One region of the Lysinibacillus sp. fkY74-1 genome, then DNA from elsewhere that is predicted to be linked to it. Evidence: riboswitches for the same ligand, from Rfam matches in the RefSeq annotation. Region 1 holds a riboswitch; the other holds the start of a gene.

What was found. A riboswitch is a leader RNA that binds a small molecule or an ion and turns the genes downstream of it on or off. The one in region 1 is predicted to bind FMN.
Positions count from the first base shown of each region.
Region 2: another riboswitch for FMN. It lies ahead of ACE1MS_RS05730 (ECF transporter S component); the one in region 1 lies ahead of ribE (riboflavin synthase).

Region 1 is NZ_CP170173.1:1,504,273-1,515,465, forward strand. It holds gene ACE1MS_RS07085 (YibE/F family protein) at 1-537, opposite strand, end outside; gene ACE1MS_RS07090 (YibE/F family protein) at 534-1,658, opposite strand; gene ACE1MS_RS07095 (ABC-F family ATP-binding cassette domain-containing protein) at 2,257-3,882, shown strand; partial or broken gene ACE1MS_RS07100 (IS5/IS1182 family transposase) at 4,171-4,449, shown strand; FMN riboswitch at 4,543-4,668, shown strand; FMN riboswitch at 4,786-4,911, shown strand; gene ribE (riboflavin synthase) at 5,092-5,730, shown strand; partial or broken gene ribB (3,4-dihydroxy-2-butanone-4-phosphate synthase) at 5,757-6,365, shown strand; gene ribH (6,7-dimethyl-8-ribityllumazine synthase) at 6,392-6,859, shown strand; gene ACE1MS_RS07120 (spore germination protein) at 7,010-8,473, shown strand; gene ACE1MS_RS07125 (GHKL domain-containing protein) at 8,717-10,024, opposite strand; gene ACE1MS_RS07130 (histidine phosphatase family protein) at 10,510-11,076, shown strand; gene ACE1MS_RS07135 (GNAT family N-acetyltransferase) at 11,090-11,193, shown strand, end outside.
Region 2 is NZ_CP170173.1:1,226,619-1,237,811, reverse strand. It holds gene ACE1MS_RS05780 (DUF418 domain-containing protein) at 1-988, opposite strand, end outside; gene ACE1MS_RS05775 (Parvovirus coat protein VP1-like protein) at 1,172-1,435, shown strand; gene ACE1MS_RS05770 (GNAT family N-acetyltransferase) at 1,471-2,241, opposite strand; gene ACE1MS_RS05765 (GNAT family N-acetyltransferase) at 2,377-2,883, shown strand; gene ACE1MS_RS05760 (hypothetical protein) at 2,929-3,099, opposite strand; gene ACE1MS_RS05755 (pyridoxamine 5'-phosphate oxidase family protein) at 3,109-3,420, opposite strand; gene ACE1MS_RS05750 (AraC family transcriptional regulator) at 3,599-4,462, opposite strand; gene ACE1MS_RS05745 (hypothetical protein) at 5,054-5,251, opposite strand; gene glnA (type I glutamate--ammonia ligase) at 5,339-6,673, opposite strand; gene ACE1MS_RS05735 (sodium-dependent transporter) at 6,873-8,219, opposite strand; gene ACE1MS_RS05730 (ECF transporter S component) at 8,404-8,991, opposite strand; FMN riboswitch at 9,211-9,398, opposite strand; gene ACE1MS_RS05725 (RNA polymerase subunit sigma) at 9,552-10,835, opposite strand; gene sigX (RNA polymerase sigma factor SigX) at 10,832-11,193, opposite strand, start outside.

The DNA.
Region 1 (11,193 bases):
AATGTCTCTCCCAATACTTATTCCAGATGTAAAAAGTGTCTTTCTACTGATTGAAGGATTGCGATAAAAAATCTCATGCATAGAGGTAGCAATGGAAATGGCAACATCCATAATGGCACCTATCGTACTCATAATAATGACCGATGCACCAATCTGCACGAAATTAACACCGATATAGAGAGAAAAGATACTTATTTCTTCTGTTGATTCTTCGCCAAATCCTTGAATCATGGCCTTTTTCGTTATAAACGTAATAAAAAGCAATAAAACAACAATCGTTACCATTGTCGAAATAAATGCAGTAATGGTTTTACTATTTGTTTTATTAATATAAAACAAACTAATGCAACTGATGACAGTACAAGCAATAAACGTTAGAATAATAGGGCTGTTTTTAGGGTTTGTCATGAGGAAAATGGTCACGAAGAGAACAGCAAAATTTAAAAATAAAGAAAGAAACGAGCGTAGGCCTTGCTTACCTCCAACTACCACCATCAATAAACATAAAATAATTGCCAAAACAACGATAACATTCATTCTTTAACCCTCTTTCGATTAATAAAAAAAATAGCTGTATATTGACTGATAGGTATTGTCAGGACTACTCCAATACCCCCTGCAAGGGCACGAGCTAGCTCTAATGAAAGATTCAAGGATAGAGTGAGTCCTAATGTAGATGAATTTTTCAAATAGAGGATGACCATTGGTATGGAGCCACAAATATACGCGAAGAATAGAATGCTTGTAATGGTACCCATAATGTCTTTTCCAATCTCCTGACCAGATGCCTTTAAAGCTTGTAAAGAAATACGAGAGTCTTGTTCATATAGGGCGTAAATAGAAGAGGACATAGTAATCGCGACATCCATAACAGCCCCAAGTGAACCAATGAATAAACCAGCCATAAAAACAGTTCGGTAGGGACGTGTTAAAAATTGCATTTCCTCATAGCGTAGGCCGCTTTCTCCCGTCAACCACATCACAGCAGAGCTAATACTAAGGGCTATGATTGTCCCTAAAAGAGTAGCTACAATGGCTGCATATGTTTTCGTATTCAATCCACTAATCAGTAACAATGAAATAACAGTAAATAATAGGACACACACACCACTGATGAATAATAAATTGAGGCTGCCATGCTTTACGTAAAGGTCTAATGCAAATGTTAAAATACTGGCATTTACGACTAAGCTAATAATGGCAAATAAACCTTGTCTTTTTCCGATGATGAGTAGCGCAAAGATAAAAGTCCAAGTGATAATCATGATTGTTTGATCTCGTTTCAAATCGAGAATGGTCCCCGTTAAATCTGACTGTGTCGAATGTGCATCTATTGCGACAAAAATTTCATTGCCTTCAAAGTATTCTTGATCAAAGGCTCCAGACGAAGAGTAGTCATTCATCAAATCAATTATTTGTCCTTTGTGCTGCCCATTTTTAAGTACAGCCTTAATTTGCTGCGTATACAAAGTATCGTCATTGTCGTACATGTCTGTTAGAGGCTTTGATTCTACCACTTTGACATTCAATATTTCAGCAATCGGTCGATCATAAAACTGTTCATTATGATGAACGAAAAAGATCGATATTCCGCAGCCGAGTATTAATAGGGCAGAGAAAATACGTTGTTTAATTGTTAAGTTTCTTAAAAATTGCAAGGGAATGACCTCCTAGTGGACTGAATAGTCACTTGTACAGGAACGATTTTAACAATAGTAAGTTCCGATATATTATTAAGTGTAACGATAGGCGTGCCATATTCCAAGGCATATAAGAATAAGAACGTGAGAGGACATTTGTAATCTAGAAAGATTTATGGTAGATTAGTGGATACTATAAAATCGAAGGGAGGACGAAGTAATGGGAACTGTTTGTGCAAAAGGTTTAACTGAAATAGTGGTGAAATCTTACAATCTTTGTGGAGGTTTGCTGGCAAAGGGAGAAGTATGCCCTTTTTTAAGCAAATTTCATATCGATGCAGGTTCCGGTTGCTTCTAGCCTTCTTTAAAACTGATAGTATCCAATCAAATGAGATGTATAGATACAAAAACGCCGGTTCTTAACGGCGTTTTTTTGTTTAATAGTAAAATTTAACATGCCCTCTTGTTCATAGGAGGGGTGGAAGGTGCCGTTTTATGACGGCACCTTTTTTGTGTTTGAAAGGAGTGAAAAGTGATGTGTAACCTTATATGTCCATTTATTTCTTGAGCGATTAGCTTATTAGTAATGGATAAAATAAATAAGGAGATGGAAAAAATGATACTTCAATTAAATGGAATTAGTAAGAGCTACTTGGGAGAGCCCATTCTTTCTAACATAACGATGAAAATGGAACGTGGCGATCGGATTGGACTTATAGGTGTAAATGGAGCTGGAAAATCCACGCTACTAAAGATGATTGTAGGGGATATTCCTTATGATGAAGGCGATATTTATAGGGGGAAAGGAATTAAACTAGGTTATTTGCAACAGGATAGTGGATTGCAGCCAGACCATACGATTTGGACTGAAATGCTTGGGGCATTTACGGAGCTTCTAGAGGTTGAAAAGGAACTTCGAGAGTTGGAAATGCAGATGAGTGAGTCTTCTTATCTAAATGCCCCTGAAAAGCTGGAACAAGTGATGCAGAGATATGCTAGCAAATCCGATTGGTTTTCACAACAGGGAGGCTATGACATCGAGGCAAAAATAAATAGTATGTTAAATGGGATGGGCTTTAGTAGTACACCGACAGACACACTTATCGAATCATTAAGTGGTGGTCAGAAAACTAGACTGGCACTTGCTAAAATTTTATTAACGCAGCCGGATTTGTTACTGTTAGATGAACCGACCAACCATTTGGATTTTGCGACTTTAAATTGGCTGGAAAGTTATTTACGTGGCTATCAAGGGGCCATTCTTGTTATTTCACATGATCGTTACTTTTTAGATGCCCTTGTCCATGAGATTTATGAGATTGAACGTACTCATGGAACAAAATACAGCGGTAACTATTCTAAGTATGTGGAAAGCAAGACTAAAGATCGTGAACTGCTGGAGAAGAAATATACGATGCAGCAGCAGCAAATCACAAAAATGGAGGATTATATTCAACGGAATATTGCTATGGCTACTTCCTCAAAAAGTGCCAAGAACAAAAGGAAACAGCTTGAACGGATAGAACGTCTTGAAAAGCCGCACAAGAATCAAAAACATGCACAAATGACATTTGCTACTGATAAGAATTCACATAAAGAAGTACTGAAGGTAAAGGACCTAGCACTCTCCTATCAGTTACATGCGGGCAGAAAAATATTAATGGAAGATATTGAATTTTCATTATATAGAGGCGAACGGGTCGCATTAATAGGCCCAAATGGTGTTGGAAAATCAACGTTATTGAAGGCATTGTTACATGAATTAACTCCGGATCGTGGCGTTATTGCATGGGGAAATGGTGTGACAATAGGTTATTATGATCAGGAGCAAGAGTCATTACATCCTAATCATACAATATTACAAGAGGTATGGGGTACCTTCCCTTCGATGGAAGAGGCAAGAATACGGACAGTGCTTGGTAATTTTTTATTTACGGGAGAAGATGTCTTTAAAAAGATAGCCTCCCTTAGCGGTGGAGAAAAAGCGCGTGTAGCCTTAGCAAAGCTAATTTTGCAAAAAGCAAATGTACTTATAATGGACGAACCGACCAATCATCTTGATTTATTTAGCAAGGAAGTATTGGAGAAGGCGCTTTTGCAATTTGATGGCACATTATTATGCATTTCTCATGATCGTTATTTTCTTAATAAGCTAGCAAATAAATTACTAGCATTATCTCCAACTGGTGTGACCGCCTTTTCAGGAAATTATAATGATTATGTTCAAAAGTTAAGTCATTAAAGGACTAAGAAGCCACCTCTATAGTAAGAGGTGGCTCAGACTGTAGACAAACTCAAAAAATTTGAGAGTTTGACTACAGTCTTTTTTCTTTTACAATAAAATAAAGTAAAGCCGTTGATTTTCACTACAGGCGGACGCTTTCCGCGGGCGGGGTCGAGCTGCTTCCCTCGCTTCGCTCAGTCCAGGATCTCGACTTTCCCGCTTTTCCCGCAGGAGTCGCCGCCCTTCGTTCCCATCAACTTCTACATAGGGTATTGAAAAGTAAATTCTCCATGTAGACTATATATTTATTTGTTAGAGAATCAAATGTTGCCTGTTCTTCCATATACACGTCCTAAAATGAAAGATGGATTCTTCCGAAAGCATGAGTATATATGACGGGCATTATTATTGTTACCTTTGAAACAAGGGCAGATATTGAAGTATGCGACAACGACGAAGGAAGGATATCGCCAATATAAATCGAATCCTTTGATTTGTGCGAAGTGTCCAAGCCTTTCCTAATGTACAGAAAGTAAGCATCATCAAAAACTCATTCAACGTCATATTTGGGCGTCGTATGTGGAGCTATAGTAAGGGGTGGCACCTTTTTTAAAAAATACAGACAGAAGTATAGATAATATAATTAAATAGTGTTATCGTAAGAACTAGCTAAATAAAATGATCCTTCGGGGTAGGGTGAAATTCCCAATCGGCGGTGATGAAGTCATTCAAAGTCCGTGAGCGCAAGCTGATTTGGTGCAAATCCAAAACCGACAGTAACAGTCTGGATGGGAGAAGGGTATAAGTGCGAGCTTTTTAAATTCAATGTAATTTAAAAGGTCTATTTGATTATGCATTTATTACACTACTTCCCGCAAACTTGTAGGGAAGTTTTTTATTTAGCCAATCAATTGAATAGAAGATGTTCTTCGGGGTAGGGTGAAATTCCCAATCGGCGGTGATGAAGTTATTCAAAGTCCGTGAGCGCAAGCTGATTTGGTGCAAATCCAAAACCGACAGTGATAGTCTGGATGGGAGAAGAACAAATAAGATACTAGTCTATGGAAAAAATGTATATCCAAGTAGGCTTATTTATTGATGTCTTATACTCCCAAAACCCCTTTGTGAAAGGGGTTTTTCTTTTTATAGAAGCTTCAGAAGGGAGACGGATAGAAAAGAAAGAGTGACGGATAAAAGCTACGTAAATGAGTGAAAGCAGGTGAAGAAATGTTTACAGGTATTGTAGAGGATATTGGCACTATTAAAGCCTTGCAAAGCAATAAGAACAGTATGAAAATCACTGTTCACTCTTCAAAAGTTACAGAAGATGTAAGGCTAGGGGACAGTATAGCCGTCAATGGAGTTTGTTTAACGGTGACCCATTTTACGAATCAAGAGCTGACGATGGATGTCATGCCTGAAACCGTCAAAGCTACAAATTTACATCAGCTTGCAGTAGGCGATCCGGTTAATTTGGAGCGTGCTATGCCTGCGAACGGGCGATTTGGTGGTCATTTTGTTGCTGGCCATGTTGATGCAGTTGGGAAAATTTTACGAAAGCGTCCAGTCGCTAACGCGGTCTATATTGATATCGAATTGTCTGAGGAACTAACAAGTTTCTGTATTCCAAAGGGCTCCATAACGATTGATGGCACAAGCTTAACAATCTTTCATGTTGAATCGAATTATGTCACTATTTCACTGATTCCTCATACTTACAAGGAAACAATTTTAGGCATGAAAAAAATTGGCGCATTCGTCAATATTGAAACAGATTTAGTAGGTAAGTATATTGTAAACCAATTGAAGAACGGGCAAGACAAGTCTATGATAACAAGAGATTATTTGGCACGGCATGGTTTTTAAGATCACATAATAAGGAGATGACAAGAGTGCTACATGCAATTGAAGATGCCATAGAGGATTTAAAACAAGGGAAAGTGATTGTCGTGGTGGATGATGAAGATCGGGAAAATGAGGGGGATCTTCTTGCACTTGCTGAATATATCACTCCTGAAACGATTAACTTTATGGCGACTTATGGGAGAGGTTTAATTTGTACGCCGATTTCGCAGGAGCTAGCACATAAGCTAGAACTGCACCCAATGGTTCAGCATAATACGGATAACCATCAAACAGCATTTACCGTAAGTATCGACCATATAGACACAACAACAGGGATTAGTGCCTTTGACCGGGCTTTCACTATACAAAAGATGCTGAAGTCTCAAGCAAAAAACACTGATTTTCGTCGGCCAGGACATATTTTTCCATTAATCGCAAAGGATAACGGTGTCTTAGAGCGAAGAGGCCATACGGAGGCGACCATTGATTTAGCTAAGCTTTGTCATAGTATTCCTGCTGGGGTGATTTGTGAAATCATGGGAGACGATGGTCACATGATGCGCTTTGAAGAACTGACAAAGTATGCAGCACATCATGGTTTAAAAATGATTTCCATTGAGGCGTTAGCCGCTTATCGTAGCCAAACATTAACAACAAACTACTAACAAAGGAGTTATAAAAAATGGGTCAAACATTTGAAGCACAATTAATAGGAACGGATTTAAAAATTGCAGTAGTTGTAGGTCGATTCAATGAGTTTATTACAAGCAAATTATTAGATGGAGCAATGGATGGGTTAAAGCGACATGGTGTTGATGAAGCATCTATTGATGTTGCATGGGTGCCTGGAGCTTTTGAGGTGCCTTTTATTGCGAAACAATTAGCAGAGACAAAAAAATATGATGCGATTATTGGTTTAGGAACGGTTATTCGCGGTTCTACAACACATTATGATTATGTATGTAATGAGTCGGCAAAAGGTATAGCAAATGTATCGTTAACGACCAATGTGCCAGTTATTTTCGGTATTGTTACAACAGAAAATATTGAACAGGCGATTGAACGTGCGGGGACAAAATCAGGTAATAAAGGGTATGATTCGGCAATATCGGCAATTGAGATGGCGAATCTACAAAAAATGATTGGCTAAGAACATACTGAATAGGTTATCACCGTACTGGTTGCTTGAATAATTTTTATATCCATGGGAAAAATATGCCTAAGTATATTTATTAAACGTCCAAGTTTTCATAAATGTACTAAATTTGAGCAGGCTCAGTAGGAGATGAGAAGTATTTCAATGGAACAAATGATGAATTTGAAAATGTTGAAATCACTATTTCAACGCTCTGCTGATGTGATATTCCAACAGTATAAATTTCAGCAACATACCGTCCATATGATAACCTGTGACGCCATGATAGACGAAGAACTTCTTCAAACCGTTGTAGTCGAACGTGTCCAATCCTTATTTAATAGTGGTTCTGATGAAACGTTAGAAGAACTAATTGAACAGCATCTTCATGTTCCTTATTTACAAAAGGTCATGAAGAAAGAGGATATTATTACAAGAGTCTATAAAGGCCACGTCTTATTATATTTTGAGGAAGATCACTTGATTTATTCCAGTGATATTTCAAATAGACCTAATCGTGAGCCTGGGGAAACAACGCTTGAATTAGTTGTGAAAGGGCCAAGAGATGATTTTATTGAAGATGTATTTATTAATATAGCTTTACTACGAAAACGTTTACCTACAAATTCATTTAGTGTAGAAACATTAGAGATTGGTCAACGCTCTAAAACAACGGTAGCTGTGTTATATATGGAAGACATTGTGAATTTGAATATGCTAGAACAAATCCGTTTACAATTACAAAAAATTGATACAGATATTGTCGTTAATGGCGATTTGCTGATGGAGGCAATTGAACAAACGGCTAAAGTTCTCCCTAGACATGATTATACGGGAAGACCAGATTTTGCTCTTCAGGCATTAATGAGAGGACGAATACTAATAATGATCGATGGCGTTTCGTATGCCATGATTATTCCGGCCAATATTATGCTGCTCTTTAAAACATCTGAGGACAATGAATATCCCATCATCGTTAGTTCAATGGAACGGGTGCTCCGAATATTTGGAATACTGATCAGTATGTTACTTCCTGGTTTTTGGCTTGCCGTAACCACCTATCATCAAGAACAGCTTCCATATCTTCTTCTTGCGACAGTGGTCGAGTCAAGAACCGGATTACCATTTCCGACAATACTTGAAATAATGATGATGCTTTTTATGTTTGAAATGTTTCGCGAGGCCAATTTGCGTTTGCCTAGTGCGATTAGTGGTTCAATCAGTGTGGTGGGAGGATTAATCATTGGAGATGCTGCGATTAAAGCTGGTGTGACAAGCCCTTCGATGATTGTTATCATTGCGATTTCAAGTATTGCTGCATTTACACTAGTCAATCAAGCCTTTGTGACAGCAATGAGTATTTTCCGATTAATCATCATTTTATTTTCAGCTTTTTTGGGTCTGTTTGGATTTTTTATTTCAGTCTTTTTTATTATCCTTTATGCAGCAAATATGCGTGTTTTAGGTGTGCCCTATATAAATTTTAGTGCTGATTACGATAAGGGGGATATCGGCAAGTCCTTGCTACGTCTATCGCCAAAGAGCTATAGTCTACGACCACCATTCTTAAAACCACAAGATCGGACACGAACAGCTACTAAAAAGGCAAAAAAAAATCAGGGTGTCTGACCGTTGACTAATATTTGGCTGTAGACAAGCTCAAAAGGTTTTTTTCTTTCTTTTTCATGGAAATAACATGAGGCCGTTGGTTTTCATTACGGAAGGGGTCTAGCCGCATCTCTTGCTCTTTCCGAAAAAGTTGTTATGCCGTGCTGTACTTCTATTACTATGCGTACGAGGATGAGAAAAAACAAAGGCCATTGAGAATCATTTTCTCAATGGCCTTTGTCTAATGGTCTCTACATTTTGTAGCTATTTGAACGGAATATGGACGATGGCAGTCGTTTCAAGATGTTTCGATGATTCAATTGAAATATCTCCATGATATTTATGGACAATTTCTTTCACGATAAATAAACCTTGCCCTCGGATTTTACCATTTTCATGCTTTTTCGTAGAGAATCCTTGTTTAAAGATTTGATTCTCATCTACAATATTCGGTCCTGTATTCGTAATTTTAAATTCATATTGTGTTTCATTTGCTTGACAACAAATCATAATTTTACGTTGCCCCTCAGGCAATTCATTGGCAGCATCAATCGCATTGTCAATTAAGTTCGATAGAATCTTGATTAAATCTGTCGTTTTAATTTTATTAAAGTCGCCCTGAGAGATGGTAAAATCCATATCAATATTATGATTCTGTGCAGTTAGCTTTTTTGTTTGTAATAATATGGATAAACCTGGATGATCAATATTTAATTTTAAAGATTTAATCGCTTGTACTTCTTTAGACAGTGATGCTAAATATTGTTTTGCTTGATCTGTTTTTTCTAATTGTAAAAGGCCATGTAAAACTTGAATATGGTTCGTGAAATCATGACGTAACGAAGACACCGAGGTAATCAACGTTTTGATTTCTGCTTGGTAAGTATCTTCTGTAGCGCCTACTTCCTTCGCTACCTCTTTTTGGTACCATCTTTGTAAAAATAAAAAAGAACCAGCAACAATTAAAATAAAGACACCATTGAAAATAAAAATAAATAGGTTATCTTCAATGACTTTTCCTTTAATACCATTTAAAGTATCTGCGCTTATATCAATACCTAGATAACCAATTATTTTGCCTGTATCATCTTTAATGGGCGCACCAACAGATAAATAAGAACCGTGGACTGAATCATGGATTACCTCTGTAACATAGGTTTCACCATGATAGGCTTTTTCTACTTGTTGAGCAGGAACAGTACAAACCTCACCTATTTCAAATCCTTTTTTTAGTTCACTCGGCATACCCATTACCATTGCTTTTGATACTTTTGGGTTATCCACCTGTAATGTATAAACAAATAATGCACCTAGCTTTACCCTTGCATCATTTAAGTAACTTCTTACTTCCCAATAATAATCATTCTTGTGCGGATTATCTAAAAATTGCTGATAGGCAATGGTATCGATGGAAGATGCAATGGTAGTGGCAGCCTCTAGACTTTGATTAGCAATTGATTCTTCAACGGTCTTTTTAATTTTTACATAGGATGTAATGATGTTTAAACTTGTAAACAAACATAATAAAATTGTTGATAGAATTAATATAAGCTTTATTTTTGGATTTTTCATATAACTCGGGACTTCCTCATCTATTAATATTCTAGAATATTAATTAACTCTATTTTTTGTTTGTAAACCAAACAATGCTTGTTTATCCTACATAAAATAAAACACAAAATCAATATGACTTTAAAATTACACACCGTAAACACTAGTTTAATAATCCTTTACAAGAAAGTAAACTAAAAAGGTGAAATAGCACATTTTATGTCTCAGTTCCTATACTCAAGGAAAGTTCATAAAATTCCTGAAACAAAGGTCGCATAAAAAAATCCCTTGCCTGTCATACATCATCTGTTCCATATTTTTGGTAGATAAAGTACTTTATCGAAAAATTAATTGGAACGAGGGAATGCGACTCCTGCTGAGAGCGTCTGCCAGAAGTGGAGATCGACAGCGTTACTTTATTTCCCTGTAAAAGAAAGAAGTTTCCTAAAAAATAGGGAGCTTTTTTCTATTTGTAAGACATACATTACAAAGAATAAAGTGATAAAATGAAGGGGATGAAAGAATTGGAAAAGGATCTCCTGCAATTATTAAAAGAAGGAGGACTTATTTTATATGCAAGGCATGGGACTGCAACAGTAGGTGTAGATCAAGCGAATGCTCTATTTCAAAGTTGTCAGTATCAAAGAAATTTATCAGAACAAGGTCGTCATGAGGCTGTATATTATGGCCAGATGCTACGTTATTGGCAAATCCCCATCCTTGCGCCTATCACAGCTAGTCCTTTCTGTCGAACGATTGAAACAGCTCAGTTGGCTTTTCCAAATGTTCAGGTACAGATTGACCCTTTTTTGTTTGAGATCTTTATGTTAGGTGGAAATTTGTCGACTGTTCAACAAAATACAATTTTAATGGCTTTTCAATCTATGATGGAAATGCAACCACCGAAGGGAATCAATAGAGTCATGATTGGCCATAGTTTTCCGAAAGATATGGGGCTAGGGGATATTTCGAGTATGGGCACCGTTATTGTAAAACCTAAGGGCTTAGGTCATGGGTATGAAATTTTGGGAAAACTGACATTAGAAGATTTAGCAAAATTAGATACAATTTGAGATGAGGGAAATGATGAATATCAAAACAGTTTCTCAATGTACATTTGAGGAAGTATTGCGGGCGTGGAACAAAGGCTTTGAAGGATACTTTGTGCCAATTGACATGTCGACAGAAAT
Region 2 (11,193 bases), 280 kb from region 1:
GTCCAATTGAAAAGAATTTGAACCAAATCATACTAAAGATAATTTGGATGGCAAAAATAATACATGCGATTACTACAATATCTGATGGTGAAACGACTTCTAAGCCCATTAGTGAGATAATTGCCGTGCCAATAAAGCTTTGGGCTAAATAGTTGGTAAATGCCATTTGTCCCACTCGTCCAATCGGCTGAAGCATTTTCACAATAGGACGATTTTCCAAAATTATAAATAAACAAGCTAAATAAAAATATGTTGTCGGAACTACTCCTAAACCAATAATAGATTGTAGCTGTTGGTCATCTGCTTGTGATGCAAACCATATCCACAATGAAAAACCAATAAAGAATGGGCCTGTAACAAAAAGCAGCCATTTTATTTTTTGAATATGTGCCCCAATATGACCAATCCAACCAGCTTTTGCTACTAAAAATCCGCTTAAAAACATGATGAATATAGCGATAGCATCATTGCCTAAAAGTCCTGAAATAGTGGACATTACAGCATGAGTCGGCATATACATTTGACCTAATATAGCAAGAATATGAAGTGTGATGATTGTAAAAAGCCATTTACAAATTGTTGAAATTTTCGCAGAGTAAAATGGTAGCAATAAAAATCCAATGACTGCATAAATGGCTAAAATCGAACCCCAAAACAAGAAAATATGAATGATACCGATTATCAATAATGCAAATAAACGTCTTGCAAAGCGCCATTTTGGTTTATCCCCACGTGCTTCTGCCCGGGAAGCAAAAATATAAAAGCCAACACCGAATAGGAAGGAAAAGATTGAAAAGAATTTCTTTTCAATAAAAATATCAATAAGTGAATCGATCACTCCATTGATGCCACTATAATCAGGTATAGGTCCGCCTTCTATAATGACCTGATAGGCGCCTACATTAATAAATAAAATGCCAAATAAAGCTAATCCTCGAATAATATCCAAGGAAAGAATTCGTTCTTTTTTTGTAACGGATGGATTCATGTTCAACTAACTCCTTATCTTTTATGCTATAGCTAGCATAACTCTTCATCCTTACAGCTATTTTTTTTAAAGCTTACAGGAACCTTACAAATCAAAAGATTAACTTAATAGTTTTTTATCCGATTCTCTCGAAAAAAATAACATACTTTATAGTAAGAACATAGCAGAAGAGAGGTTTCTCCCATGAAAAGAAATCGTAAATTTGGTTTTTGTTATCCTGGCTATCGATACTGCGGACCTGGTTGCTCGGGACCAGGTGAGCCCACGAATGCGGTGGATAGCTGCTGTAAACTACATGATGAATGTTATGATCGTTACGGTAGCATAAGATATTGTGATGAACTGTTTCAGCAATGCCTCAGACCTCACATGCATACACCCAATAAGATGGCGAGAGATGCTAGACTATTTTATCAAGTATTCGAACTACGCAATCGTTTCTTTTAACAACGAAGCTCACGGTGTTTTGAAAACAACGTGGGCTATTTTTTTGTATAAATCGCATATTTTAGTGGATCGGTAAAGCCCAGCTTCGTACCTAAGTAAATGGATGCTTTATTTGTAACATCACAATCCCAACAAGGCTTTAGCTCGTTGGCCAAACAATGATTGATAAATGTTGTCGCCATCAAACTAGCCAATCCCTGACCTCTAAAATTCGAATCTGTCATAATATCAATTTCCGCATATTCGTTTGATGTAAAAATAGAGACAGCTTCACTAATGATTTGCTCTTTATGTAATAAACAAAAACCAAATCCATTTGTCAGGAAATTAGCTGTAGAATCCCAATATTCATCATAGTAAGCATGGGTGAACTCCATCGCTTTTTTTATATGATGTCGAGTAATTGACATCATATAAAAATTCGATACTTTTTGCTCATCTCTACCATCATACAAGCTTTTATTAAATGTAAATGTATAGCGTTCTAGTTTTCTTAGCTGTCCTTTTAGCAGTTGTTCAATTTTAGTATTCCATTGCTCTGAATATGAAAATAAGGTAAAACGCTCCCCTTGCTTTATAGATTGCTCGAGACAGGCGGAAAGCTGACAATCAATTTCACTAGTAGTTGAATTACCATATACAAAATAAATTCCTGATTTTGTATGTATTAATAGCGTTTGAAATAAAGTTGTATCTGTATAAACTGTTCCTTCTATTAATTGATCGAGAACACTATAAACAAATGTTGGAGCCCTTTTAATATTTCGTTTAATGCTCGGATAATGATTAACTGTAACTTTTATCACGATGTTTCCCCCTTTTTATTGGCATTATGTACCTTATCTTCTATAATAAAATATAGATTTATTTGAAGGGACTGAATTATGCACAGATAGCAATATTTTTCATCCAACATCATTAAAATCTTGGAGGTAAAAGTATTGATTGAATGTATGAACACGGAAAGATTATTATTACGAAAAGTAGCTAATGCTGACGCTAAAAGTTTATGGTCGATTTGGTCAGATCCTTCTGTGACGAAATTTATGAATATCTCAAGCTTTACACACGAAGAACAGGCGCTAGACATGATTGAATTACTAAATCAATTAGCTAATGAACATCGTGCCATTCGCTATTCCATCATTGAATTGACAAGTAATCATATCATTGGCTCCTGTGGATTTAATAACGTGGATTACGATAATGCTACCGCAGAAATTGGCTATGACTTGGCGAAGACTCATTGGGGCAAAGGCTACGCCACAGAAGGTATCATCGCTTTAATCCATGTAGCTTTTACACATTTGGACATGTCGACAATTATAGCAAAGGTCGATGCGGCGAATATCAATTCCATCAGAGTCTTACAGAAATTGAATTTTATTTTGCAGGGCTACGATAGCACTGAAAAAAATTTACAAGTATATGTACTATGTAGAGAGTAATATAAAAAGCTAAGAATGGTTATCTAATCATTCTTAGCTTTTTGCTTAGTGATACATGCCGTGATTAATTTTCCCCGTTAACTTTTCTATTTGTACTTTGAATAATTCTATTTTAGGCATAATTGGATAGCCCTCTTTTTCAAATATCCATTCAGGATTACCATACTTCTCTAAAAGCGCATCAAAGAACCATTCCTTCTTTGACTCCTCTTCCATTCTTACAACTTATCCAAATAGCACTACACTTTGGTAGACAAGTGCAGATTGGTAAGAATATTTTTTCCCTGGGTGTAAATCGCCCATTTCACTTACTTCTATACTGATTTTAGGGTTTTGTTTAATATTGGACCAAAAATGGCTTTCTAGAATATTACCAATATGCAAATAAAGTTTATCATTTCCTTCATACACATAAACAAATAGAATTACATAAGGATATCCTTCCTCATCAACTGTCGCAACATACGCGACTTTCCCCATCTTCCAAAATTGCCGTGCTTCATTTTTAGAAATTTCTACACGTTTGTTTTGAATCATATCTCTTATCGTTAACCCCCTCATCAAAATATAGTACGATAAAAATAAAAACGTTAATCTCAAAACATATATTTCATTTACATCTTTACGGTATCTAAAAAAAGAATAGTTTTCCTTTCGCGCATAAGTAAAGCCAAGAATGCACTCGTTTAGCATTCTTGGCTTTATTACTTTAACGCTATTTAATTGGAATCCAAATTTCTGAGTATGAATCCGGGCTATACGCATCCTCTTCTGGGTACACTTCAAGCTCAGCCGTTCCTGCTGGCTCATATGGATTGGAGGGGAACCACTCTGAATATATTTGTTTCCACGTATTTTGCATAGCATCTGGCATTGGCCCGTGCACCTCAAACACAACCCACTTTGATGCAGGTACTTCCATCGTTAATAGATCCTCTCCCACATCACCTACATGATTTGTAGCAATCCAGTAATCAATGAAGCCCTGTTGTCCTTGGTTTGTATTTGGTACACAAACACCTAATACTCCATTGATGTTGCCATTATTTAATTGATATAGCTGATGATCGAAGCCACTCTCATTGATTTCCTGCCAAAACAATGGAATTTCCCGAGTGTTTTCTCCGTCTTGGCAGTTGTACGTTCTTTTCACCCCAACAACTTGAAACTTATCTTTTTCTACGATTTTATACTTCATTGGTTCTGCTCCCTTCAAGCTTACCTGAATCACCAGGCGATTGTATGATTTTAGTGGTCCTTGCCTCTTTCTCGCTTCACTCGGCGTTACATAATGCTGTTTACGAAACGCTTTTGTAAAAGCTTCAGGAGTTTCATAGCCATACTTGTAGGCGAGATCGATTATTTTTTGATCTGTATCCATTAATTCCTGAGCCGCTAATGTTAATCTCCTCCGTCGTAGATAATCCGCAATGGACATATCCGTTAAAATCGCAAACGTTCGCTGAAAATGGAAGACAGATGAATTAACCTCCTGTGCAATCTGTTCAATCGTTATGTTTTCTAATAAATGATCTTCCATAAAATTAATGGCTTTTTGAATCGACTCAATCCAACTCATTGCTCTCACTCCCTGATACCATCTTAAAATAGTTAATGCTTTCCAGCCTGTCTTTTTATGCTAACTTTGGACAGGTATGTGTAGAAGCAGTTTTTCATCACTAACACTCCTTCTATTTTCGTTACTTTACATACGATTTTCGCTCTTTCTCCACTAAAATCCATTGTACTAACTATCGAAAAACAACCATTATATTTATAATAACGGACAAGGCCTTTATTTGTCCTTAAATCAAGGAGTGTCATCATCGTATCTTACCAAATGAGGAAGAAAAGAATTCAGATGAAAAGGGGGCAATGGGAAATTTCCAAGCATGTTGTAATCATGAAGTATACGAAGAATTAGGCTACAGGTAGTATCGATGATAAATCTAATGCAGCTGTAGAAGTCTGTTACTTTGAAGCCATCATAATTGGCGGACAAATGACCCTTCTTAATCTTGAATAAATTAATGTATGATATTGCATGGAAATCTAAAGATGAGGTCGCACTACTACCATTAACATTCCTAAAAGATCGACCATTTCTCTTATGTTTATGTCAATAAAAAAAGTCACGCCTCTCGACATGACCGATTTTTTTCATATAAAATTATTGGCTGTTCTCTTCTTGATGCTGATAAATAATTAAGGCAGAATGGATGACCGTCTGTTCGCCGATATAGAGGGTATTGTACTTGATATCAAGTATGAAAAAGTAACTCAAATCTAATAAAGCCCGATTAATATCATGTTCAAATTGCACAATATCGTTGTTTTGGATTGTCACAACTTGAGTCGTTTGTGTCATTGCCCACACCCCTTTTCTTTCATGATAGTTCAAAAGGGTATCAAAGTCAGTAAAAAAATATTGGAGCAAAATAAGCTCCAATATTTTTTAGTACATCGTTAAATATTCCTCACGCTCCCAGTTATGGACCCGTGTACGGTATTTATCCCATTCTATTTCTTTGGCTCTATTAAACTTTTCATAAATATGATCACCTAGAGCTTCTCGTACAACTGCATCCATTTCTAATTCAATTAATGCGTGTTCCAATGAAGATGGTAGACTATCAATACCATTTAATTCACGCTCTGGACCTGTCATTTTATAAATATTTCGATCTACCGCTGCTGGAGGCGTTAAATCTTTCCGTATGCCGTCAAGTCCAGATGCTAAGATTACAGCCATTGCTAAATAAGGATTTGCTGCAGGATCAACTGAACGTAACTCAATACGTGTTGATAATCCTCGAGCTGCTGGAATACGAATAAGTGGCGAACGGTTTTGAGCAGACCATGCAACATAGCATGGGGCCTCATAGCCTGGAACTAATCGTTTATAAGAATTAACCAGTGGATTCGTGATAGCAGTAAAGCCATGTACATGCTGGATAATACCTGCCATAAAGCTACGAGCTGTTGCGCTTAATTGAAGTTCTGCGTGTTCGTCATAGAAGGCATTTTTATCCCCTTCAAATAACGATAGGTTAAAATGCATGCCAGAGCCGTTAACTCCAAATAGTGGCTTAGGCATAAATGTTGCATGTAGCCCATGCTGTGCAGCAATCGTTTTTACGACTAATTTAAATGTTTGAATATTATCGCATGCTTCGATGGCGCTAGCATATTTAAAGTCAATTTCATGCTGTCCAGGTGCAACTTCATGGTGAGAAGCTTCAATTTCAAAGCCCATCCCCTCCAGTTCTAAAACAATATCACGGCGACAATTCTCCCCTAAATCTGTCGGAGCTAAGTCAAAATATCCTCCGCTGTCATTTAGTTCAAGTGTCGGATGCCCTTTTTCATCCAGCTTGAAAAGGAAAAATTCTGGCTCTGGTCCCAAGTTAAAAGAAGTGAAGCCTAACTCCTCCATTTCCTTTAAAACGCGCTTCAAATTAGATCGTGGATCCCCTTCAAAAGGTGTTCCATCTGGTCTTGCAATATCGCAAATAAAGCGTGCCACCTTACCTTTTTCAGCTGTCCAAGGAAAAATTACAAATGTATTAAAGTCTGGTCTTAAATACATATCTGATTCCTCTATACGTACAAAACCTTCAATCGAAGAACCATCAAACATGACTTTATTGTCTAATGCCTTTTCTAATTGGCTCACAGGTATCTCTACATTTTTAATCGTACCTAATATATCAGTAAATTGTAGGCGAATAAACTTCACATTTTCTTCCTTCACTCGGCGTATAATACCTTCTTTTGTATAATGTTTCATTTTCCACCACTCCAATGTAAATTTAATTAACACAACTTTTTTATGACTGTTTTAAAAATACATCATTTTTTAAAATTTAGCAACATTCATGTAAGGTTTTATAACATCGTTTTTTTAGAATATATTCATCTTGATTTTCGATACATAAAAAAGGCGTACCCATTTACTAAATGGATACACCTAATTTATATTTTATTTTTTAATATTGTAAAAGCATATTAACGAACACTACCAGAATGACAACAGGTACTATAATCAACATTAACAATCTGTAGGCTGAATAATATCCCTGTCCCATATGACTTCCCATTAACAGTTCTCTTCTTACAAATTCCTTATCCACTACATAGGCAATAAAAATAGCAATAAACAAGTTCCCCAATGGTAGCATTAAGTTAGATACTAAAAAGTCAGTTGCATCAAATATGTTCTTTCCAAAAACCGATACATCAGCTAACAAGCTAGAGGAAAGGGATGCTGGAATGGCTGCGAGAAATACGACTACACCAAGACATGAAGTCCATACAAGACGTGTTTTTTGACTATTTTCCATCAATGCCGCTACAATAATCTCGTATAAACTAAACGAAGACGTTAATGTGGCAAATAAGAACAATAATAAAAACATCGCTAAAAATACTTCCCCAAACGGCATCTGGCTAAATGCTGTTGGTAGCACCATAAATAATAAGCCCGGCCCAGCTGCCGGCTCTAAATCAAAAGCAAAAACAACCGGGAAAATGGCTAGTCCGGCTAAAAATGAAACCAGTACCGTCAGCATAACTACGGAGCCTGCCGAATTCGGAAGACTTACATCTTTTTTGAGGTAGGAACTGTATGTAACAAGACAAGAAAATCCTACTGCTAATCCAAAAAATGATTGCCCCAAAGCTTCTAATATAGATTTCCCTGTAATATTCGAGAAATCAGGCCATAAAAAGAATTTTATCCCTTCCATGGCGCCATCTAATGTGACAGCACGTATCACAAGGACAATGAACATAATAAAGAGCAATGGCATCATCCATTTATTTGCCTTTTCAATACCATTTTGGACTCCTAATGAAATAACAAGTACATTTGCTAATGTAAACAAAGCTAAACCTACAAGCGTAATCCAAGGTGTACCAATTATTTTTCCAAATAGCTCTGCAGGATCAATAGCTGGGTCAATGACAGCACCTGTTAATCCTAGCCCACTATAAATAAAAATCCAGCCCCCGACAACGCTATAAAATGTTAGTAATAAAAAACATCCGAGAACACCCATTCGGCCAATCCATGCCCACCCCTGCTTTGTAGGAGCAATTTTTTTATAGGCAGTGATTGCCTCAGACTGCGTACCTCGCCCTAATATATATTCAGATAATAGCATCGGGAGCCCAATTAATAATGTAAATAGCACAAATATTAAGAAAAACGCGCCTCCACCACTTTGCCCAGTTACATACGGGAGCTTCCAAATCGCTCCTAGTCCAATTGCAGCACCCGCTGATGCTAAAATAAATCCTAACTTACTAGACCACTGTCCTTTTTTTCCACTCATCTCTTCAAACTCCTCAAACATTCTAAACTCATCTCTAATTCTACATGAAAATAGAGTTCTCGACTAGGTATTACTAAAAAAGAACTAGTGATATCTCGACAACCTATTACCTTTTTCTATTTTCCTTCCACCATTTCATCTCATAAAAAAAACCTCGAGTTCTTCACTCAAGGTTTAGTACAATTTATTTTGTTATATACATAGAACGCTGGCGGTCAATCCATTTACGCATTGTTGTAAATAATAACGCCATAATACCCGTTAATAAAATTCCTTTGACAATATTAAATGGTAAAATACCAGCGACAATCATTTTATATAATGAATCACCTACAACAGGCTCCATACCTAAAAAGTAAGTGTACATTGGTAAAAATACAGCATAGTTTAAAATACTCATTCCTACTGCCATCACAACTGTTCCCGTTGCTAAACCTCCAACAAGACCAGCAATTGTTTTAAAGCGATTAAAAATAAAGCTTACTGGCAATATAAATAAAATACCTGTTACAAAATTAGCCATATGCCCTACGGGAACGCCTGTTGGAGTGCCTGAGAAAATCCAATCCAACACATTTTTAAACAACTCTACTAAAATACCAGCTACAGGTCCCATCGTGATTGCTGCAAGTAAGGCAGGCATATCACTGAAATCCACTTCTAAAAATGCTGGGAATGGTGGAATTGGGAAATTAAAAAGCATTAATAAAAACGAAATACTGCTCAGCATGCCAATCGTAATAAACGATTGAAGTTTGACATTTTTCTTCATAGAAAGCTCTCTCCTCTTTGCTGATTCAATCTCGCAAGAAGAAAGGTGACGATCTTTCAATTGTTTCATGAAAAAACCCTTATGCGTTTAATAAAGCATAAGGGAGAAAGGCATAACGAATAAACGTCCTCATCAACTAATTTTTGAGCACCGTTAAATAAGCCATACAAAAAAGCGCTCGGTCATAGTTTATTTCATGACAATGAATGACGATCGTACCTTCATCTTCTCCCATCCAGACTTTAACTGTCGGCCTTGGAATTCCACCAAGTCAGCCATGCGAAAATTCGCACAGGTCGCGGGCTGAAGAGTTAAAAATAAATCAATCGAGCTAATGAATAAATTCACTAGCGATTTACCACTCTATTACCGCCGGTCGGGATTTTCACCCTGCCCCGAAGATGAATCATATTATTTTATACTACAGCTTTACTATAATGAATTATGAAGTAAAAGTAAATAGTTCTGCTCAAAAAAATCCGATTAAATTGCTATGTTTTATAAACAGTAAAGGCATTCCCGCTATATGGGAATGCCTCTCTTTTTTATTCTTCCTTCGACTATGGTAAAAATTGTTTATTTGGTCCCACTGGCTTTGGTAAATAACCCTTCAAATCAAACCCTTCCCAGCTTTCTTGCACAACATTATCTAAAAGTAGCTGCTGATTAAAGCTAGCAGCAGTCAACATCATGGCCTCAATTAATTGAGTTGCTCGTATTGGTTCCATAGATGTTAAATCAAGCGGAATATCAAAGGTAACAACTACACCTTCCTCTTGTTCTTTGACTGTGTATGTCACATTTTCAGGCACAACGGATGTATAGACATCATCATTTTTATTTTTCATCTGTGTAAGTGCTTCTGTAACTGTCTCAAAAGTTTGACGGAAATCTGGTGATAAATATTCTGCACCATTAGTATCTTGGTACAAGTAATAATTATAACGCTTGGCATTAGTTAAAGACATCGCTTGATTTGGCTCACCTTCTTGAGAAAACTCATAGGGTGTTCCATCTTCATTTTGTATTTCTACTTCGGAATATTCAGAGTCCGAGAAGGTATCTTCCATTGTGCCTTTGTATTCATTAACTGTAGCAGAGGCAACATCATAGTCATTTTCCTTTGGCAAGACATGGATGAGCTTATCATCCTTCTCCTTCAGCTCACCTTTATAAGGATGATACTCTGTAAACCCTTTAGCCTCCTCGTCAATTTGCGGAGCATACTTTTCATACATCCGTAAGGTAGAAGGCTTCTCTCCTCCAAAATCAGTAGCCACACGTTCATTTGGGATAACATACGTCATAGGAACACTTTCCGCATCGCGTCCTGCCAAACCAATACGGAAAACGACAGCATCCTTTACATCCTCCTCGTAGACAGAGGTACGTAAAGATAAAATGCGCTCATGCTCCGCGACAATACTTTTGGAATCCAGCATTTCATCCTGCGTTGCCGCTTCCTTTGCCGCTGAATCATCTTGCATCGTAGAATACTGAGCTGTTTCAGGCATACTCGCTTGATCTTTTTGTTCACCTTGATTATTCTTCCATACTGTGCCAACGAGTATTGTTAGCACAAAGACTGCGGCTACACTCATAAAAATCTGCATATTACGTACCTTCGATTTTGTCGCAGGCTTTTTAATGATAGGATCTTCCTGTTGAGATGGTTCATCTTCTATAGGTTCTTGCATAGCTTCTTGAAGGTGGATATTATCTTGCAAGCGAGCATCTGCCATTAACCGATTTAATATATCTTCTTTCGAACGGTGGTCAGAAAGCTTAGGGGCATTGTTCAGTACATGTTCAAGCTGCTCATCATCAAATGGCTTATGTGTCATTGCCGTTTCGCCTCCTGTTCTCTGATCGGCTGTAGCTGTTGCCTTAAAAATTTAATGGCTCGATGCTGGGTTGTTTTTACCTTTGCTTCTGTCCAATCAAGTATTTGCGCCGTTTCTGCTATCGATAAATCCTGGAAATAACGCATAATAATGACCATTTTTTGGTCGCCAGTACAGTTTTCTAATACTGACGCTACTTGCATAAATTCATCACTGGCCTGTAGCATTTCCTCCGGTGATGGTGTGTTTGAATGGAGCTGTTCCGTTTCCCAGTCAAAGAAATCAAGCGAATGCTTCTGACGAACAGCTTGCTTTCTAAAATGATCAATCGCAACATTTTTGGCTATTGCAAAAAGCC